3 regions of the Streptomyces sichuanensis genome follow, and region 1 is predicted to be linked to each of the others. Evidence: riboswitches for the same ligand, from Rfam matches in the RefSeq annotation. Region 1 holds a riboswitch; each other region holds the start of a gene.
The links. A riboswitch is a leader RNA that binds a small molecule or an ion and turns the genes downstream of it on or off. The one in region 1 is predicted to bind cyclic di-AMP.
Positions count from the first base shown of each region.

Region 1 (5,791 bases):
CAGGGTGGCCGAGAAGCCGTGGGACCAGCCGCAGTAGGCGTCGAAGACGTAGACGAGCTGCATGGGGGATGCCTCCAGGGGCGGTGGTGCGGTGCCCGTCGGCACGGGCGGTTCATCTGCTCCAACAGTATCTGCTGCGTCAGACATTCCCGCGCGCCGCCCGGGATTCCTCACCGCAGCCGCGGCAGCGCGTCCCTGGCCGCGTGGCTGAGGGTCTTCAGGTCCTCCGCGAACCGCTCGCGGTGGTCCTCCGGCAGCGGCTCCAGGAAGAAGCGCCGGATGTTCTCCACGTGGATCCGTGCCGCCCGCACCACCGTCTCCTCGCCCCGGGGCGTCAGCCGCACCAGCCGTCCCCGCCGGTCGTCGGGGTCGGCGTCCCGGACCACCAGTCCCACCGCCTCCATCCGGTCCACGAGCCGGGTGACCCCGCCGGTGCTCAGCACGCGCTCCTGGGCGATCGCCCGCATCGGCAGTCCCGCGTCTCCCGCCCGGCCCAGGATCAGCAGCACCTCGAACATCAGGTGGCTGATCCCGCACTCCTCCTCGATCGCCCGGCCCAGGATGTACTCCAGCCGGTTCGCGGCCCCCTGCAGCCGCCCGAACGCCAGCACGAGGCCGTCGTTCGCCGCCTGCTCCGCCGTCGCGATCTCCGCTTCCCCTGCCACCTGGCCCCTCTCACCGCGCCTCGGCGCGCATGCGCCACCCCCGGAGCCTACGAGGAGAACGGCCGCACCGGCCGCACCCCCCGGGCCGTCGCCGCCGGAGCGCCGCCGGCGGGCACACAGGCGAAAGGGTGGTCACCCGATGGCGGGAAGGGTCGGGGCGGAAGGCAGAATCGGAGGGTGTCCAGACGAACGAGCCCACGCCGGCAGCCGGCGATCACCGCCACCTCACCGTGCCCCTGCGGGCTCGGCGCACCGTACGGGGAGTGCTGCGGCAGCCTCCACCAGGGCCGGGCGGCGGCGCCCACGGCCGAGCGGCTGATGCGCTCGCGCTACAGCGCCTTCGTGGTCCGCGACGCCGCCTATCTGCTGCGGACCTGGCACTCCACGACGCGGCCGCCCGGGCTGGACTTCGATCCCGGCATCACCTGGACGGGTCTCGACGTCCTGGGTGCCACGGGCGGCAGCGCCTTCCACCAGGAGGGCACGGTGGAGTTCCGCGCCCACTACAGGGTGGGAGGGGAGGCGGACAGCCAGCACGAGCTCAGCCGCTTCGTCCGCGAGGACGGACTGTGGGTGTACGTGGACGCGGTCGGCTGACCGGACCGGCGGACCGCCCCGGACGAGGGCGGGCCCGGCCCCCCTTGGCCTCAGACGAGGTCGAAGGGTTCGACGCCGTGGCCCTCCCAGATCCGCCGTGACGCGTCCTCGGGGTACGGGCCCGTTCCGGTCCCCGCGCCCAGGAGCCGGGTGAGCCGCCCGTCGGTGACCCGGTAGGCCGGCCAGCCCGGGTCGCCGTGGGCGGCGAACGACGCCCACGAGCGGCGCATGTCGTCCCCCAGGGCGAGCACGTCCCCGGGCGGCGGCTCGTCCCCGTGGAACAGGCGCGCGGCGGGGGCACTGTAGGTGCCGAACAGCAGCGACACGTCCAGGCCGTGGGCGGCGCCGAGGGCGGCGCCCAGCGCGGGCGCGGGCAGGCACAGCTCGTAGAGGTGGGCCGTGCCGCCGCCGGCGGAGTGGGCGTCGGCGAGGTGCAGCGACGGCATGCGGAACATCACGTCGCTGTAGAGCAGTTCGAAGAGCGCGGCCGGTGAGGCGTCCGGATGGGCGGCGCGGTAGGCCCGTTCGCCGTCGGGTGCGGGGGCCAGGGCGCGCAGCGCCGCCGCGGCGTCCTCGTCGGTGATCTTCTCGGGGTGGCCGGAGAGCACGAGGAAGGGGCGGAACTCGTCCCGGGTGTGACCGACCAGCAGGTCGGTCTCGCTCGCGCGGCCGTCGCGCAGGCTCCGCCACGGCACGTCCGGTACGACGTCACCGTCGACGACCGGGAGGAAGGGGACGCCCGAGCGGGCCAGCCGGCCCCAGCGGTCGGTGCGGGCGGGCAGTTCCCCCATGAGCGGGTCGACGGCGTCGGCCAGGCGTTGCGGGCTCACCGCGGCGAGCCCGGCGGTGGTGGGGGCGGTGCCGAGCCGGGCGGCCAGATCGGCGGTGACCTCCGCCGCCAGGGCGGGCGTCACGTAGAGGCCGGGCACGGACTGGGCGATGGCCCGGCGGAAGAGGCCAGCGGCCCGGGGGGCGGCGAGCAGCGTGGCGATCGAGCCCGCTCCGGCGGACTGTCCGCAGAGGGTGACCCGGTCCGGGTTGCCGCCGAAGCGGGCGATGTTCTGCCGCACCCAGTCGAGGGCGGCGAGCTGGTCGAGCAGGCCGCGGTTGTCCGGGGCCCCCGGGAGGTGGGCGAAGCCTTCGGCGCCCACCCGGTAGTTGAGGGTGACCACAATCAGTCCGCCCTGGCCGGCCAGGAGCGCGGCGTCGTACAGGGGATCGCCCGCGGCCCCGGAGACGTAGGCCCCGCCGGGGATCCACACCAGGACCGGCAGTCCGGAACCGCCGGGGTCCGGGGTCCAGACGTTCAGGGTGAGCCAGTCGGTGCCGGCCGGGTCCCCGGGGATGCGGGCGGGCCCGGACTGCGGTGGTGGCGGCCCGAAGACGAGCGCGTCGCGGACCCCGTCCCAGGGGAGGGGCGGCTGGGGCGCGGCGAAGCGCAGGTTTCCGACGGGGGGCCGGGCATAGGGGACGCCGCGGAAGACGGCGAGGCCCCCGGCGGTCAGTTCTCCGCGCACGACGCCCTGAGCAGTACGTATCTCCATGCCCTTAGCCCTCCCCCGCACCGCGCCATCCCATGTGTGCGGGGACGGCTGTGTGCGGCCCACCGTGTGGCGGCCCCGCCGGGCGGCGGGGCCGTGGAGCGGGGCTACTTGACGCGGCCGTACCAGACGCTGTTGGTCCAGATCTTCTCCAGCCGGACGGAGGTGCCGGGCTTCGGGGCGTGCCAGATCTTGTTGTTACCCGCGTAGATCCCCACGTGGTAGACGTTGCTGCCGCTGTGGAAGAAGACCAGGTCGCCCGCCTGCCGGGAGCCGCCGGACAGGTGCCGGGTGGCGTTGTACTGGCTGGCGGCGGTGCGCGGGAGGGTCTTGCCGGCCTTCTTGAACGAGTAGAGCGTCAGGCCCGAGCAGTCGAACCGGTTGGGGCCCGTGGCGCCGTACTGGTAGGGGGAGCCCTGCTTGCCGGCGGCGACCTTCAGCGCCTGTTCGCCGGCGGTCGCCGCCTGGGCCGCGGGGGCCAGGCCGGGGACGAGGACCGTGGCCGCGAGCGTGGCGGCGGTGACGGCCGACGCGGCGCCGGCCCGGGAAATGAGCGCAGGTATGCGAGGCATCGCAGACATGCCAAAGCCCTTCGGCATCCGCCTACGAAAGATGACCTGTCGGGTTCGGGCTGCGAAGTTGCCCGGCCACGGTGTGGCTTCACCCCAAGAACCACCGCGTTCGTGGTTCGTACTGCTTGGGTCTCCCGCTCCTGCCGATTCGTCGAATCGTTTCCGCACCCGGTGCGGCGGCAGGACTCGGCGTCCGCCCGGGTCGCCCGCCTCGGTGACGGGATCTTGTGTTCGGTGAGAGATCCTGCACCATCAGTCGCTCAAATTCGGGCCCCAAACGGTCATCTGTGAACTTCTTCACTTCAGATGCAAACAGGGAACCGCGGCAGTTCCACGGCCCGCCGCCTGCCGCTAAACCCCTTCCTCCCCGGGCAGTTGGAGCGCGGAACGGCCAACTCCGCGACGTGCGTTCAACACGGCTGCCGCCACGCGTCCAGCTCCAGCTTCTTCTTCATGGAACTGAGCCCCAGCCGCCCGGCCGTGCCGCAGAACTCCCTCGGGGACAGGTCGTATTCGACATGGAAGACCGCTTTGTTCTGTTTCACGAAGGGGGTGAGCTTCTCGCACTCGCCGTACTGGGCGCACTGCTCGTTGACCGCGAAATCGAAGTCGCGCACCAGCTCCGGGATCTGTTCGAGATCGTTCTTCAAACCGATGGCCAGTCCGCGGTCATGAGCGAGTTTGACCAGCATTCGGTTGAAGGCCAGTTGGTCGGCGGCGGTCAGCGAGAAACCGGTGCGGTTGCGGAATCCCTCGGTCAGATCCGGTTCGACCGCGTCGAACCCCTTCTGCCGGCACATGTCGATCCGCGCTGCCATGATCGGCCGCAAGGCGTCGAGACGGCGGATGTCCAGCCATTTCTCGCCGTCCCAGCCCTTGTTGTTCTTCCCGAGCACCGACTTGGGGAATTCAGAATGATCGGGACGGAAGTCCTCCCAGGCCCCGGCATTGATGTAACAGATCACCTTGCGGCCGCGGGCGTGCAGCTCCGCCACCGTCTCCGCCGAGTTCTCGAAGCCGTCGATGTCGTAGACGGGGACGTCGACCGAGGTGTCGACCTTCCCGCCGAGCTGCCACTGCCAGCGCAGGCCCGGCCGGGGCTGCCAGCGGCGCGACGCCGGGGGCGCCGAGCCGTCCGGCGCCGCGCTCATGCGGTCCACCGGACGCTCGTCGCCGCCCGGCGCCTCGTCCGGCGACGAGCCCGAACAGCCCGCGAGCACGAGCGGCAGCACGAGCAGCAGCACGCCCCGGAGCCCCGCCCCGGACGGCCGCCCCGTCACCGGGTGCTCCCCACGGCCCGTTCCCCCGCGCGGGGCACGCTGCACCAGGGGTTGGCCCCCGTGCCCGGAACGGCACAGTGCACCCCGGCCCCCCGGGCCGCGGCGGTCCGCGCGACCTGTGCGGTGCGGTCGGGCGGCACCGCGTGGACGAGGTGGCAGAAGCGGCCCGGCGGATGGTCGGCGGTCCACGCGGGCACACCGGCCCGCCGGTACGCCTCCCACGTCCCCTCGAAGGTGACCAGCAGGTCGGCGAGCGCGGCGTAGCCGGGGGCGGGATGGGTGCCCGGGTTCAGGACGACGCAGCGCGCGCCCAGCAGGCGGGCGGCGGTGGCGAGTCCGCGGTAGCGGGGCAGGGCCGCGGCGTCGGCCGCGGCCTGGTCGAAGAAGACGCCGTCCACGCCGTACCACCGACGGTGCCGGAGGACGTCGGCGGCCACCGCGCGGGGCGGCCGCCGGCCGTAGCCGGTGTCGACGTAGCCCAGCAGCCGCACCCCCGCCCGGCGCAGCCGTCGGGCGACGTCCCGGAAGGCGGGGTCACAGCTGCTGCCGGGGCCGTCCGCCACGTTGAGCACGACCGCGTGCAGGCCGGGGGCGGCCGCCACGAGGGCGGCCCACTCCTCGGGGTGGGTCGCCGGGTGCACGTACAGCGGGACGAGCAGGCGCCCGTCGCCGTCCCACGGCGCGTGCGGTGCGGGGCGCTTCATCGGACGGGCTCCGCGGGGCGGCCGCCGGCCCCGGCCCACAGGTCGGCGAGGGAGTCCTCCAGCCGGTGCCGGGGCGCCCAGTCCAGGGCACGGCCGGCGGCGGTGATGTCGGCCTGCTGCCAGGGGACGGCGGCGGAGCGGGGCGAGCCGTCGCCGTCCTCGTCGATCCGGACGCCGCCGGGCCCGTCGAGGCCGGCGGCGTGCAGCAGCCCCTCGGCGACGGCCCGGACCGGGCGTGCGGTGCCGCTGCCGACGTTGAGGACGCCGGGCAGCGGCCGCGGGGCCGTCACGGCGCAGACGACGGCGTCGGCCACGTCGCGCGCATCGACGAAGTCGCGGTGCGCGGAGAGGTCGCCGGTGCGCACCCGGCCGCCGGGGCGGGCCCGGTGCAGCTCGGTGGCGAGCCGGCCGGGCAGGGAGGCGGACGGGGCG
Region 1 covers NZ_JAIXMK010000166.1:438-6,228, reverse strand. Annotated here, with positions in the region: gene LE181_RS29505 (DsbA family protein) at 1-63, opposite strand, end outside; gene LE181_RS29500 (MarR family winged helix-turn-helix transcriptional regulator) at 171-665, opposite strand; gene LE181_RS29495 (YchJ family protein) at 843-1,262, shown strand; gene LE181_RS29490 (carboxylesterase/lipase family protein) at 1,313-2,806, opposite strand; gene LE181_RS29485 (C40 family peptidase) at 2,911-3,384, opposite strand; cyclic di-AMP (ydaO/yuaA leader) riboswitch at 3,389-3,539, opposite strand; gene LE181_RS29480 (endo alpha-1,4 polygalactosaminidase) at 3,786-4,619, opposite strand; gene LE181_RS29475 (spherulation-specific family 4 protein) at 4,652-5,359, opposite strand; partial or broken gene LE181_RS29470 (NAD-dependent epimerase/dehydratase family protein) at 5,356-5,791, opposite strand, start outside.

Region 2 (5,791 bases), on a different contig from region 1:
GCGTTGGCGGAGCCCTCCTCGATGCCGCGGGCCAGGCGCTCGGGGTTGGTGACGAACAGGTCGTCGCCGACGATCTGGACCTTGTCGCCGAGCTTCTCGGTGATGGTGTTCCAGCCGGCCCAGTCGTCCTCGAACAGCGGGTCCTCGATGGAGACCAGCGGGTACGCCTCGACGAGCTCGGCGTAGTACTCCGTCATCTCGGCGGCGGAGCGGTCCTTGCCCTCGAAGGTGTAGACGCCGTCCTTGTAGAACTCGGAGGCGGCGACGTCGAGCGCGAGCGCGATGTCCTGGCCGGGGGTGTAGCCGGCCTCCTTGATGGCCTCAAGGATGAGGTCGAGGGCCGCGCGGTTGGACTCCAGGTTCGGGGCGAAGCCGCCCTCGTCGCCGAGACCGGTGGACAGGCCCTTGGTCTTCAGCACCTTCTTGAGGGTGTGGTAGACCTCGGCGCCCCAGCGCAGGGCCTCGGAGAAGGACTCCGCACCGATCGGCGCGATCATGAACTCCTGGATGTCCACGTTGGAGTCGGCGTGCGAGCCGCCGTTCAGGATGTTCATCATCGGAACGGGCAGCAGGTGCGCGTTCGGGCCGCCCAGGTAGCGGAACAGCGGCAGGTCGGACGCCTCGGAGGCGGCGTGCGCGACGGCGAGGGAGACGCCCAGGATGGCGTTGGCGCCGAGCGAGCCCTTGTTGTCGGTGGCGTCCAGGTCGAACATGGCCTGGTCGATCAGGCGCTGCTCGGTGGCGTCGTAGCCGACCAGCTCCGGGCCGATCTGCTCGATGACGGCGAGCACGGCCTTCTCGACACCCTTGCCCAGGTAGCGGTTCGGGTCACCGTCGCGGAGCTCGATGGCCTCGAAGGCGCCGGTGGAGGCGCCGGACGGCACGGCGGCACGGCCCGTGGAGCCGTCGTCGAGGCCGACCTCGACCTCGACCGTGGGGTTGCCTCGCGAGTCGAGGATCTCGCGAGCTACGACGACGTCGATGGACGGCACGAGGGTCTCCTTCGTGTGTGCTGGAGTTCTGCAGCACGAGCCTAACGGGCGCCGGAGGCTGCGCCCGCCCTTGGACCGTTCCGCGGACCGAAAATTGGCACAAAAGCTGAAAGCACGGGACGAATCGCCGGTGTGTTCGCTCAACGGGGAACGGAACGCACGGACAAACGCCGGAGCCCCGCTCCGATGCGGCTCGGGGGGAAGGCGCATCGGAGCGGGGCGGTCCCGCGGACGAGCGGAGACGCTCAGCAGGTGATCAGCTGAGGTGCAGCTTCTGACCGGGGAAGATCAGGTCCGCGTTGTCGATGATGTCCTTGTTGCGCTCGTACAGCTTCTGCCAGCCGCCGTCGACCTTCTTGGCGTCGGCGATCGAGCCGAGGGTGTCGCCCTGCTTGACCTCGTACTCGCCGTTGCCCTGCTTGACGGTCATCGGGGCGGGGGCCGGGGCGGCGTGCTTCGGAGCGGCCTGCTTCCGGGCCGGGGCGGCGCTCTCGGCGTCCGCACCCTGCTGGGCCGGCTTGGCGTGCTTCGGCGCCGCGGGGCGCTCGGCGCGGTCGGCGTGGCTCTTGCCGGAGACCGCGCCGCGCTCGCCGGTGGTGGACTTCTTCGAGGTGGTGGACTTCGAGGAGCCGGAGCCGGACACGTCGACGTTGGCCTTCGGGCCGCCGGCGGTCAGACCGCCCGCACCCGCGCAGCCCCAGGCGCCGGGGCCCTGCATGGCGAGGAGCCGCTCGGCGACGGCGATCTGCTGGGCCTTGGTGGCCTGGTGCGGGTACGAGGCGTACTTGCCGCCGCCCGCGGCGTCCCAGGAGGACTTCGAGAACTGCAGGCCGCCGTAGTAGCCGTTACCGGTGTTGATGGACCAGTTCCCGCTGGACTCGCACTGGGCGACCTTGTCCCAGGTGGAGACGGAGGCTGCGTTGGCGGAGGTAGCGACCATCAGCGGGGCTGCCACGGCGACGCCGGTGACGCCGGCGAGCGTGACGATGCGGACGGCCTTGGACGGACGACGGTGCTTGCCCTTGGACATAAGTCGGTTTCCTCACCGACGCCTACGAGGTGAGCTGTCGGGTTCGGGCTGTGAGTTTGCCCGGCCCGGTCCGCTTGCGCGATCCGGGCTTCACCCCAAGCCGTCCCGCCCCTGCGGCCAGTTGGCCGTCGGTCCGGTCCGGCGCCTTACCTTGGTTCCCCCGCTCCTGCCAACGGCGCTTGCGCGACGACTCCCCCGGCCGTCGGCAGGATTCGGCGTGACGACCGTGGTGCTCGCGATGGCGAGCGGTGACGACGTTAAACACAGGCGGCCGACGGGTTCAAACCCCACTTTTCAGCCACAGTTGCCGGAAGTTACCTGCAGGAACCTCTTGTTTCCGCAGGTGAGAGGGTGTTTGCACGGAACGGACGGGCGCCGTCCAGGCCGAAGTCAACGAGACCCATGTCTCACTTTCGACTGGAACGGACATTCGCCCCGAACCCCCCGACTATTTACGGATATCGAGCCGCTGACCAGGCTGGATGAGATCCGGATCGGATCCGACTGTTTTTTCGTTCTTCTGATAGAGCGTCTGCCATCCACCGTCGACCGCGTGCTCCTGCGCGATGACTGACAGGTTGTCACCGGGCCGCACGGTGTAATCGCCGGCGGCGGGCACGCCCGTACGGCCGGCGTCACGCGAGGGACGGTCGGTGGCGTCCGGGCGGTCCGGCTCGGCGCGGTGCTTGCCGCTGCCGGGCTCCCCGGCCGCGTCGCCGGGCTTCTGCGAGGTGTCGGGCGCGGGCTCGGCGGGAGTGCCGGACGGGGTCCCCGAGGGCGTGCCGGAGGGGGTGCCCGAGGGCGTGCCGGCGGGCGTGGTGGGCCCGTTGGAGGGCTCGGCCGAGGGGTCCTTGCGGTGCTTGCCGTCCGCCTCGCCCGGGGTGCCGGTCGCGGGCGCCGACGGGTCGGTGGCCGGGGAGGGCGTGCCGGGCGTCTGCGACTTCTCCGGCGCGGGCGTGGATCCGGGGGCCGGGGCGGACGGCTTGGGCGTCTCGTGCTCCGGCGCGGCGGGGGTGGTGCGCCCGGGCGCGGGCTTCTCGGTGGTCTCCGGCTCGGGCGTCAGGACCCGGCCGGGGTTCACGTCCGGCGCCGGGGAGCCCTTGGAGAGGCCGGAGCTGACGGCGCAACTGCGCCAGGCGTCGGGGCCCTGGGACGCCAGGATCCGCTCGGCGACGGCGATCTGCTGGGACCTGCTGGCCAGGTCGGGGCGGGGGGCGTAGGAGATACCGCCGTTCTGCTCCCACATCTCCTGCGTGAGCTGGAGCCCGCCGAAGAATCCGTTGCCGGAGTTGGCGCTCCACACCCGTCCGCTCTCGCACTGGGCGACCTTGTCCCAGGTGCCGGTGTCCGCGGCGTTGGCTCCGGTGGCCGCCATGAGCGGCATCGCGATTCCTGCCCCCGTCACCCCCGCCGCGAGCACGATGGCGGGTATCTGACGGGGGCGTCGATGTCTACCGTTGGCGAAACGCATGTGATGGCCTTTCGGGTGGCGGCTGATGTGGTCGTCGAACATAGCGACGGGTCCGGGCCCTCACAAGCCGGATGTAGCCGAGGTCACGCGAAGGTCACGACGGGTGATGCGGTGTCATGCGGGGTTCGTCGGCGGGGTGAATTCGACGGGCAGAGTGCGCAATCCACGCATAATGAGCCCCCCGCGCCAGCGCAGTTCCTCCGGATCGACGGCCAGGCGCAGGTCGGGGAGCCGGCGCAGCAGGGTGGCCAGCGCGGCCTGTCCCTCCAGCCGCGCCAGGGGCGCGCCGAGGCAGTAGTGGATGCCGTGTCCGTAGCCGAGGTGCTGGTTGTCGCGCCGGGTCAGGTCGAGCGTGTCCGGGCCGGAGAACCGCTCGGGGTCGCGGTTCGCGGCGGCGAGGACGACCAGCACGGGGTCGCCCTCGGCGATGCGCCGGCCGCCGATGACCAGGTCCTGCGTGGCGAACCGCCAGGTGGCGAGCTCCACCGGCCCGTCGTAGCGCAGCAGCTCCTCGACGCCGGTCGCCAGCAGGGACTCGTCGCCGTCGTGCAGGGCGCGCTGGAGGCGCTCGCGCTGCCCCGGGTTGCGCAGCAGGGCGTAGGTTCCGTTACCGATCAGGTTCACAGTTGTTTCAAAACCGGCGAACAAGAGGATGAAGGCCATGGCGGCGGCCTCGTCCTCGGTGAGGTGCTCGCCATGGTCACTCGCCCTGATCAGTCCCGAGATGAGGTCTTCTGCCCCTTCTTCCCGCAGGGCCCCCCGCTTCCGGCGGATCAGTTCCGTGAGGTAGCCCCGCATCTTCTTCACCGAGCGGGCCACGCCCCCGCGCGGTCCGCCGCCGTGGCGGATCATCATCCCGGCCCAGTCCCGGAAGTCGTCCTGGTCCTCGGCGGGGACGCCGAGCATGTCGCAGATGGCGTAGATGGGGAGCGGGAAGGCGAACTCGTGGATGAGGTCGGCCTCGCCCCTGGCGGCGAAGGCGTCGATGAGCTGGTCGGTGAGCTCCTGCACGCGGGGCGCGAACTCCGCGACCCGGCGCGGGGTGAACGCCTTGGAGACCAGCCGGCGCAGCCGGGTGTGGTCCGGGGGGTCGATGTTGAGCAGATGCGTCATGAGGTTGGCGCTGCGCTCGCCCGGGATGCCGACCTTGCCCTTGCCGTGGGCGCTCTCGGAGTGGTGCACGGGGTTCTTCGACAACCGCTGGTCGGCGAGCGCCTGCCGGGCGTCGGCGTAGCGGGTGACCAGCCATGCCTCCACGCCGCTGGGCAGGGCGGTGCGGTGCACCGGGGAGTGCTCGCGCAGCCAGGCGTAGGCCGGGTACGGATCGGCGGCGAATTCCCAGGTGAACAGGGGTGGGGCGGGGGGCGTACGGTTCTCGTGCACGCCCCGACGCTACCTAGTGCGGGCCGCCCCCGCCGCTGCCGAAGGCGCCGCTGCTGCCCGGGTCCCACTTCTTGCGGTCCTCGGACCGCTCCTCGGGATGGCTGCCCGGGTTGTTGATCTCGTGCGGCAGCACCCGCTCCCCGTTGGCCTCCGTCTGCAGCTGGTCCGACTCGCGGTGCTCGGTGACGTAGCCGATGGCGCTCTCCTCGTCATCGTTGTGACCGGGCCCGTGATCGGGGGTGGCCGGTCCCCGCTCGTGCTCCTCGCGGGTCTGCCACGAACCCTGGCGGCGCTGCGGGTGGGCCGGGGGCGGTGGCTCCCTGTCCCGCCACCGCTGTCCGTACACGAAGGCGAGGATCAGCAGGGTGCAGACGCACAGCCCCACGATGAAGGGGGCGGTGCCGCCGACCCAGTGCGGCAGGGCGAGGTCCATGTGATCGGTGCGCATGGATGTCGGGTACCCGGCGGCCGCCCCGTCAAGACTGCACGGGGGCCGAACGGGTGAGCCAGGGCCTCCGCGGCCCCGTCCGTCACTCCCCCGCCGCCGCCTCCGCGGCCCGGATCGCGTCGCGGTACGTGCGGGCCGCGGCCCGCAGGGCCGTCTCCGGCTCGGTGCCGGCCGCCTCGGCCCGTACGGCCAGGGCCAGCAGCTCGTAGCCGATGCCCTCGCCGGCGGGCAGGGGCACGTCGAGCCCCTCGGTGCGCACCCGGGAGGCCAGCTTCGCCGCGAGGGCGAGGGCCGGCTGGCCCAGCGGCACGCCCTCGGTCACGGACTCGCGACGCTTCTCGGCGGCCTTGGTGCGCATCCAGTGCTCCTTGACCTCCTCGGGCGTCTCGGCGGACTCCTCGCCGAAGACGTGCGGGTGGCGGTGGATGAGCTTGTCGACGATGGTGGCCGCGACGTCGTCGACGGAG
Region 2 covers NZ_JAIXMK010000047.1:15,403-21,193, reverse strand. Annotated here, with positions in the region: gene eno (phosphopyruvate hydratase) at 1-992, opposite strand, end outside; gene LE181_RS15790 (transglycosylase family protein) at 1,249-2,022, opposite strand; cyclic di-AMP (ydaO/yuaA leader) riboswitch at 2,027-2,250, opposite strand; gene LE181_RS15785 (transglycosylase family protein) at 2,471-3,406, opposite strand; gene LE181_RS15780 (cytochrome P450 family protein) at 3,608-4,876, opposite strand; gene LE181_RS15775 (DUF6479 family protein) at 4,890-5,324, opposite strand; gene LE181_RS15770 (nucleoside triphosphate pyrophosphohydrolase) at 5,407-5,791, opposite strand, start outside.
Region 2: another riboswitch for cyclic di-AMP. It lies ahead of LE181_RS15790 (transglycosylase family protein); the one in region 1 lies ahead of LE181_RS29485 (C40 family peptidase).

Region 3 (5,791 bases), on a different contig from region 1:
ACGGCCACGCAACAGGCCGGTTCCGGCGGCCTGACAGCGACAGAGCACCGCCTGGCCAATGGCCTGCGGGTCGTGCTCTCCGAGGACCATCTGACCCCGGTCGCGGCCGTCTGCCTCTGGTACGACGTCGGCTCGCGCCACGAGGTCAAGGGCCGCACCGGCCTCGCCCACCTCTTCGAGCACCTGATGTTCCAGGGCTCGGCGCAGGTCAAGGGCAACGGCCACTTCGAGCTGGTGCAGGGCGCCGGCGGTTCCCTCAACGGCACCACCAGCTTCGAGCGCACCAATTACTTCGAGACCATGCCCGCCCACCAGGTGGAGCTGGCTCTGTGGCTGGAAGCCGACCGCATGGGCTCGCTGCTCACCGCGCTCGACGACGAGTCCATGGAGAACCAGCGCGACGTCGTCAAGAACGAGCGCCGCCAGCGCTACGACAACGTGCCCTACGGCACGGCCTTCGAGAAGCTGACGGCCATGGCCTACCCCGAGGGCCACCCGTACCACCACACGCCCATCGGCTCCATGGCCGACCTGGACGCCGCCTCCCTGGAGGACGCGCGCGCCTTCTTCCGCACGTACTACGCGCCGGGCAACGCCGTTCTGGCGGTCGTCGGCGACATCGACCCCGAGCAGACGCTCGCCTGGATCGAGAAGTACTTCGGCTCCATCCCCGCCCACGACGCCAAGCAGCCCCCGCGCGACGGCACCCTGCCGGACACCATCGGCGCGGAGCTGCGCGAGGTCGTCCGCGAGGAGGTGCCCTCCCGCGCCCTGATGGCCGCCTACCGCCTCCCGCACGACGGCACCCGCGAGTCCGACGCCGCCGACCTCGCCCTGACCATCCTCGGCGGGGGCGAGTCCTCCCGCCTCCACAACCGCCTGGTCCGGCACGACCGCACGGCGGTCGCCGCCGGCTTCGGCCTGCTGCGCCTGGCCGGCGCCCCCTCGCTGGGCTGGCTGGACGTCAAGGCGTCCGGCGGCGTCGAGGTGCCCGCCATCGAGGCCGCCGTCGACGAGGAGCTGGCCCGCTTCGCCGTCGAGGGGCCGACCCCGCAGGAGATGGAGCGCGCCCAGGCCCAGCTGGAGCGCGAGTGGCTCGACCGGCTCGCCACCGTCAGCGGCCGGGCCGACGAACTGTGCCGCTTCGCCGTGCTGTTCGGTGACCCCCAGCTGGCCCTGACCGCCGTGCAGCGCGTCCTGGAGGTCACCCCCGAGGAGGTCCAGGCCGTCGCCAAGGCCCGCCTGCACCCCGGCAACCGCGCCGTGCTGGTGTACGAGCCGACCGCCCCGCAGGACAGCGCCGCCGCCGACCAGAACGAGGAAGAGGAGACGGCCAAGTGAGCGACGCCGTGGCCGCGAGCACCCCGCAGATGGAGTTCCACCCCCAGCCCGGCCCCGGCCGGGCCACGCCCTGGGCCTTCCCCGCCCCCGAGCGCAGCCGGCTGGACAACGGCCTCACCGTCCTGCGCTGCCACCGCCCCGGCCAGCAGGTCATCGCCGTGGAGGTGAGCCTGGACGCCCCGCTGGAGGCCGAGCCCGCGGGCCTGGACGGCGTCGCCACGATCATGGCGCGCGCCTTCTCCGAGGGCACCGACAAGCTCAGCGCCGAGGACTTCACCGCCGAGCTGGAGCGCTGCGGCGCCACCCTCGACGCGCACGCGGACCACCCCGCCGTGCGGGTCTCCCTGGAGGTCCCGGCGTCCCGGCTGGCCAAGGCCATGGGCCTGCTCGCCGACGCCCTGCGCGCCCCCGCCTTCCCGGACAACGAGGTCGAGCGCCTCGTGGACAACCGGCTGGACGAGATCCCGCACGAGCTGGCCAACCCCGCCCGCCGCGCGGCCATGGCGCTGGCCGCCGAGATCTTCCCGGCCGACTCCCGGCTCTCCCGCCCCCGCCAGGGCACCGAGGAGACCGTGAAGCGCATCGACGCCGCCGCCGTGCGCGCCTTCTACGAGGCCCACGTGCGTCCCGCCACGGCGACCGTCGTGGTCGTCGGCGACTTCACCGGCATCGACCTCGACGAGGTCCTCGCCGAGACCCTCGGCGCCTGGACGGGCGCGAGCGCCGAGACCCGCCCCGTCCCGGCGGTCAGCGCCGACGACACCGGCCGCGTCGTGATCGTGGACCGCCCCGGCGCCGTCCAGACGCAGCTGCTCATCGGCCGCGTCGGCCCCGACCGGCACGAGCGCGTCTGGCCCGCCCAGGTGCTCGGCACGTACTGCCTCGGCGGCACCCTCACCTCCCGCCTGGACCGCGTCCTGCGCGAGGAGAAGGGCTACACCTACGGCGTGCGCGCCTTCGGCCAGGTGCTGCGCTCGGCTCCGCCGTCCTCCGACGGCGCCGGCACGGGCATGATCGCCATCAGCGGCTCCGTGGACACCCCCAACACCGGCCCGGCGCTGGAGGACCTCTGGACGGTCCTGCGCACCCTGGCGGCCGAGGGCCTGACCGAGGCCGAGCGCGACGTCGCCGTGCAGAACCTCGTCGGCGTCGCCCCGCTGAAGTACGAGACCGCGGCGGCCGTCGCCGGCACCCTCGCCGACCAGGTCGAGCAGTTCCTGCCGGACGACTTCCAGGCGCGGATGTACGAACGCCTCGCGGAGACGGGCACGGTGGAGGCCACCGCGGCCGTCGTGAGCGCGTTCCCGGTCGACCGCATGGTCACCGTGCTCGTCGGTGACGCGGCCGAGATCGCCGAGCCGGTCAAGGCGCTGGGCATCGGCCCGGTGACGGTCATTCCGGCCTGACGTCGTCCCGGGCGTGCCCGGCGTCCCGCCGGCCTGACGCCTGACGGGGGTTCAGCGCGCCGTATTCCCGGCCGTGGCGCCCGATATGGCAGGACAAAGGAGGCGTGTGAGCCCTCAGGGGCTCATGCGCCTCCTTTATGTCCACTTTCATCCAGTGGTTGCATGTTGGTCGTGTGGCGTACGTCATAAAAGCCCCGTTCTGTTTGCCGTTCGAATCTGACGCCGATTAGCGTCAGGGCGGCAGTCCGTCAGATCGGAGCCGCAACCGCGGCCCCGGGCAGCCATCGCCGAGTCCCCGAGACGCCAGTCGAGGGGAGCCGGGGACCCAAACGTCCCTGGGGTGAATCGGGTCCCTCTCACGAGGGAGCCGTAGGAGACCTTCCTGCTCCGAACCCGTCAGCTAACCCGGTAGGCGAGAAGGAAGGAAAGGATCGCCCAGCCATGGGTAAGCACCGTCGTCCGAGCCGAGCCGTGCGTGTCAGCGCCAATGTCGCGGGCATAGCCACCCTCACCGCCGCGGGCGTGGTCGCCGGTGTCGCCGCCCCGGCCTTCGCCGCCTCTGACGACACCCAGCGCCCCGAGGACACCGGTCTGACGCAGGCCGTCGTCATCGGCGACGTCATGGCCGGCAACGTCGACGCCCAGGCGGAGACCCAGCGCAGCGCCGCCGACGAGGCCGCCATCCGCCTCCAGGCCGAGGCCACCGCCAAGCAGAAGGCCGCCGAGGCCAAGCAGCGCGCCGAAGAGGCCAAGCGCAAGATCGAGGAGGAGCGCGCCGCCAAGGAGCGCGCCGCCCGCGACGAGGAGCGCAAGCGCCTCGGCACGTACGTGAGCCCCATCGACGGCTCCTACGTCTCCACCTCCTACAAGGCGTCCAGCGGCCTGTGGTCCTCCGGCAGCCACACCGGCATCGACATCCACGCCGCGACCGGCACCTCGGTGCACGCGGTCGCCGCCGGCACCATCGTCGAGGCCGGCTGGGGCGGCGCGTACGGCAACAACGTCGTCATCAAGCACAACGACGGCACCTACACCCAGTACGCGCACCTCTCCTCGCTCGACGTCTCCGTCGGCCAGACGGTCACCCCGGGCCAGCAGATCGGCCTCTCCGGTGCCACGGGCAACGTCACCGGCCCGCACCTGCACTTCGAGGCCCGCACCGGCGCCACCTACGGCTCCGACATCGACCCGATCGCCTACATGAGCGCGCACGGCGTCAGCCTGTAGCAGCGCCCGCGTCCGCGCGAGCGGCGACAGCCTCACGAAAGGCCCCGGCCCCCACGGCCGGGGCCTTCGCGTTGTGCCCGTTCCCGGTTGGCCAAAAAATATCCATGAAACGACGGACCCGTCGGAAATCCCAAGCGATTGCCATAGAGTCGCTGAACGGGCGTCAATCGGCCGTGCTGCACGGGGGTTGAGTCATTGGTCGGAGGTACACCCATGCGGGGCCGTACGTGAACGGCAATGGCGAGACGGTCCGCGCCGGCGGACGCATTTCCGCGCACGCGGTGTGCACGGCGATCCGCGACGACATCGTCTCCGGCGTTTTCCCGCCGGGCAGCAGGCTCATCGAGGAACTCCTGGCCCGCCGCTACGGGGTCTCCCGTGTCCCGGTGCGCGAGGCGCTGCGCACCCTGGCCTCCGAGGGCTTCGTGACCACCCGGCGGCACGCGGGCGCCTGCGTCGCCGAACCCACCGAGCGGGAGGCCGCCGACCTGCTCGACGTGCGCGCCCTGCTGGAGCCGCTGGGCGCCGCCCGGGCCGCCCAGCGCCGCACGGAGGCCCACCTGAAGGTGCTGCGCGGACTGGTCCGGCTCGGCCAGGAGCGGGCCCGCGCGGGCCGGACCGCGGAGCTGCGCCCGCTGGCCGACTGGTTCGACGAGACCCTCGCCCAGGCGTCGGGCAGCGCCAGCCTCGCGGCGCTCCTCACCCAGCTGCGCCGCAAGATCGCATGGGTGTACGCGGCGGAGCCGCAGGTGCGGCCGCTGGAGAGCTGGGAGGCGTGCGGGGCGCTGGTGGACGCCGTGGCCCGCGGGGACGCCGAGCGCGCGCGGGCCCTGGCGGTCGCCCGGGCCGGCCGTTCCCCCGGGCAATTCCGGCTGCGCCGGCCGGCGGGCGCGGAAACGGTGCCGGCGCCGAAACAATCCGTCAACACGGCGAGCGCCCGTTCTTAACAACCGGCCGCTATTCATGGGGAATAGCGGCGGGGAATTCGTGGCGGTTCCCGGCCGGATGTGAACAGCGGGGCCGCGGTGGCCTTCCGGCCGCCGCGGCCCCGCCGCACGCCCGCTCCCGTGGAGCGGGCGGAAAAGGAAAACAGAGGAAAGACGTCCGGACGGCCGGAGCGTCAGACGGTCTCCGGGAGCTCCTCAAGCCCCTCGGCGACGAGCTTGGCCAGACGGTCGAGCGCGGCCTCGGCACCCTCGGCCTCGGTGGCCAGGACGATCTCCTCGCCACCCTGGGCGCCCAGGCCCAGCACGGCGAGCATGGAGGCGGCGTTGACGGGGTTGCCGTCCGCCTTGGCGATCGTCACGGGGACGCCGGCGGCGGTCGCCGCACGGACGAAGATCGACGCGGGCCGGGCGTGCAGGCCCTCGGCCCAGCCGACGTTTACGCGGCGCTCAACCATGGTGTTGCCCTTCAAGTCGATATTGGTTGTCTAGACCATTGTCGCACGGGGCGCACGATGCCCCGCGCGCCCCCGCCCGGGCCGTCCGGCCCCGTGACCGGGGGCCGGACGCCACCACCGCTTGTCGGTGCCCGGCCTTACGCTGGCCCCATGCAGACGCCGCCCGAGCATGTGTACCCGGCTCACTGGGAAGCCGATGTCGTGCTGCGCGACGGAGGCACCGCGCGGATCCGCCCCATCACGCCCGACGACGCGGAGCGCCTCGTCAGCTTCTACGAACAGGTCTCGGACGAGTCCAAGTACTACCGCTTCTTCGCCCCCTACCCCCGCCTCTCCGACCGGGACGTGCACCGCTTCACCCACCACGACTACGTCGACCGGGTGGGCCTCGCCGCGACCGTCGGAGGCGAGTTCA
Region 3 covers NZ_JAIXMK010000023.1:91,464-97,254, forward strand. Annotated here, with positions in the region: gene LE181_RS10370 (M16 family metallopeptidase) at 1-1,341, shown strand, start outside; gene LE181_RS10375 (M16 family metallopeptidase) at 1,371-2,747, shown strand; cyclic di-AMP (ydaO/yuaA leader) riboswitch at 3,023-3,176, shown strand; gene LE181_RS10380 (M23 family metallopeptidase) at 3,189-3,974, shown strand; gene LE181_RS10385 (GntR family transcriptional regulator) at 4,202-4,921, shown strand; gene LE181_RS10390 (HPr family phosphocarrier protein) at 5,095-5,376, opposite strand; gene LE181_RS10395 (bifunctional acetate--CoA ligase family protein/GNAT family N-acetyltransferase) at 5,527-5,791, shown strand, end outside.
Region 3: another riboswitch for cyclic di-AMP. It lies ahead of LE181_RS10380 (M23 family metallopeptidase); the one in region 1 lies ahead of LE181_RS29485 (C40 family peptidase).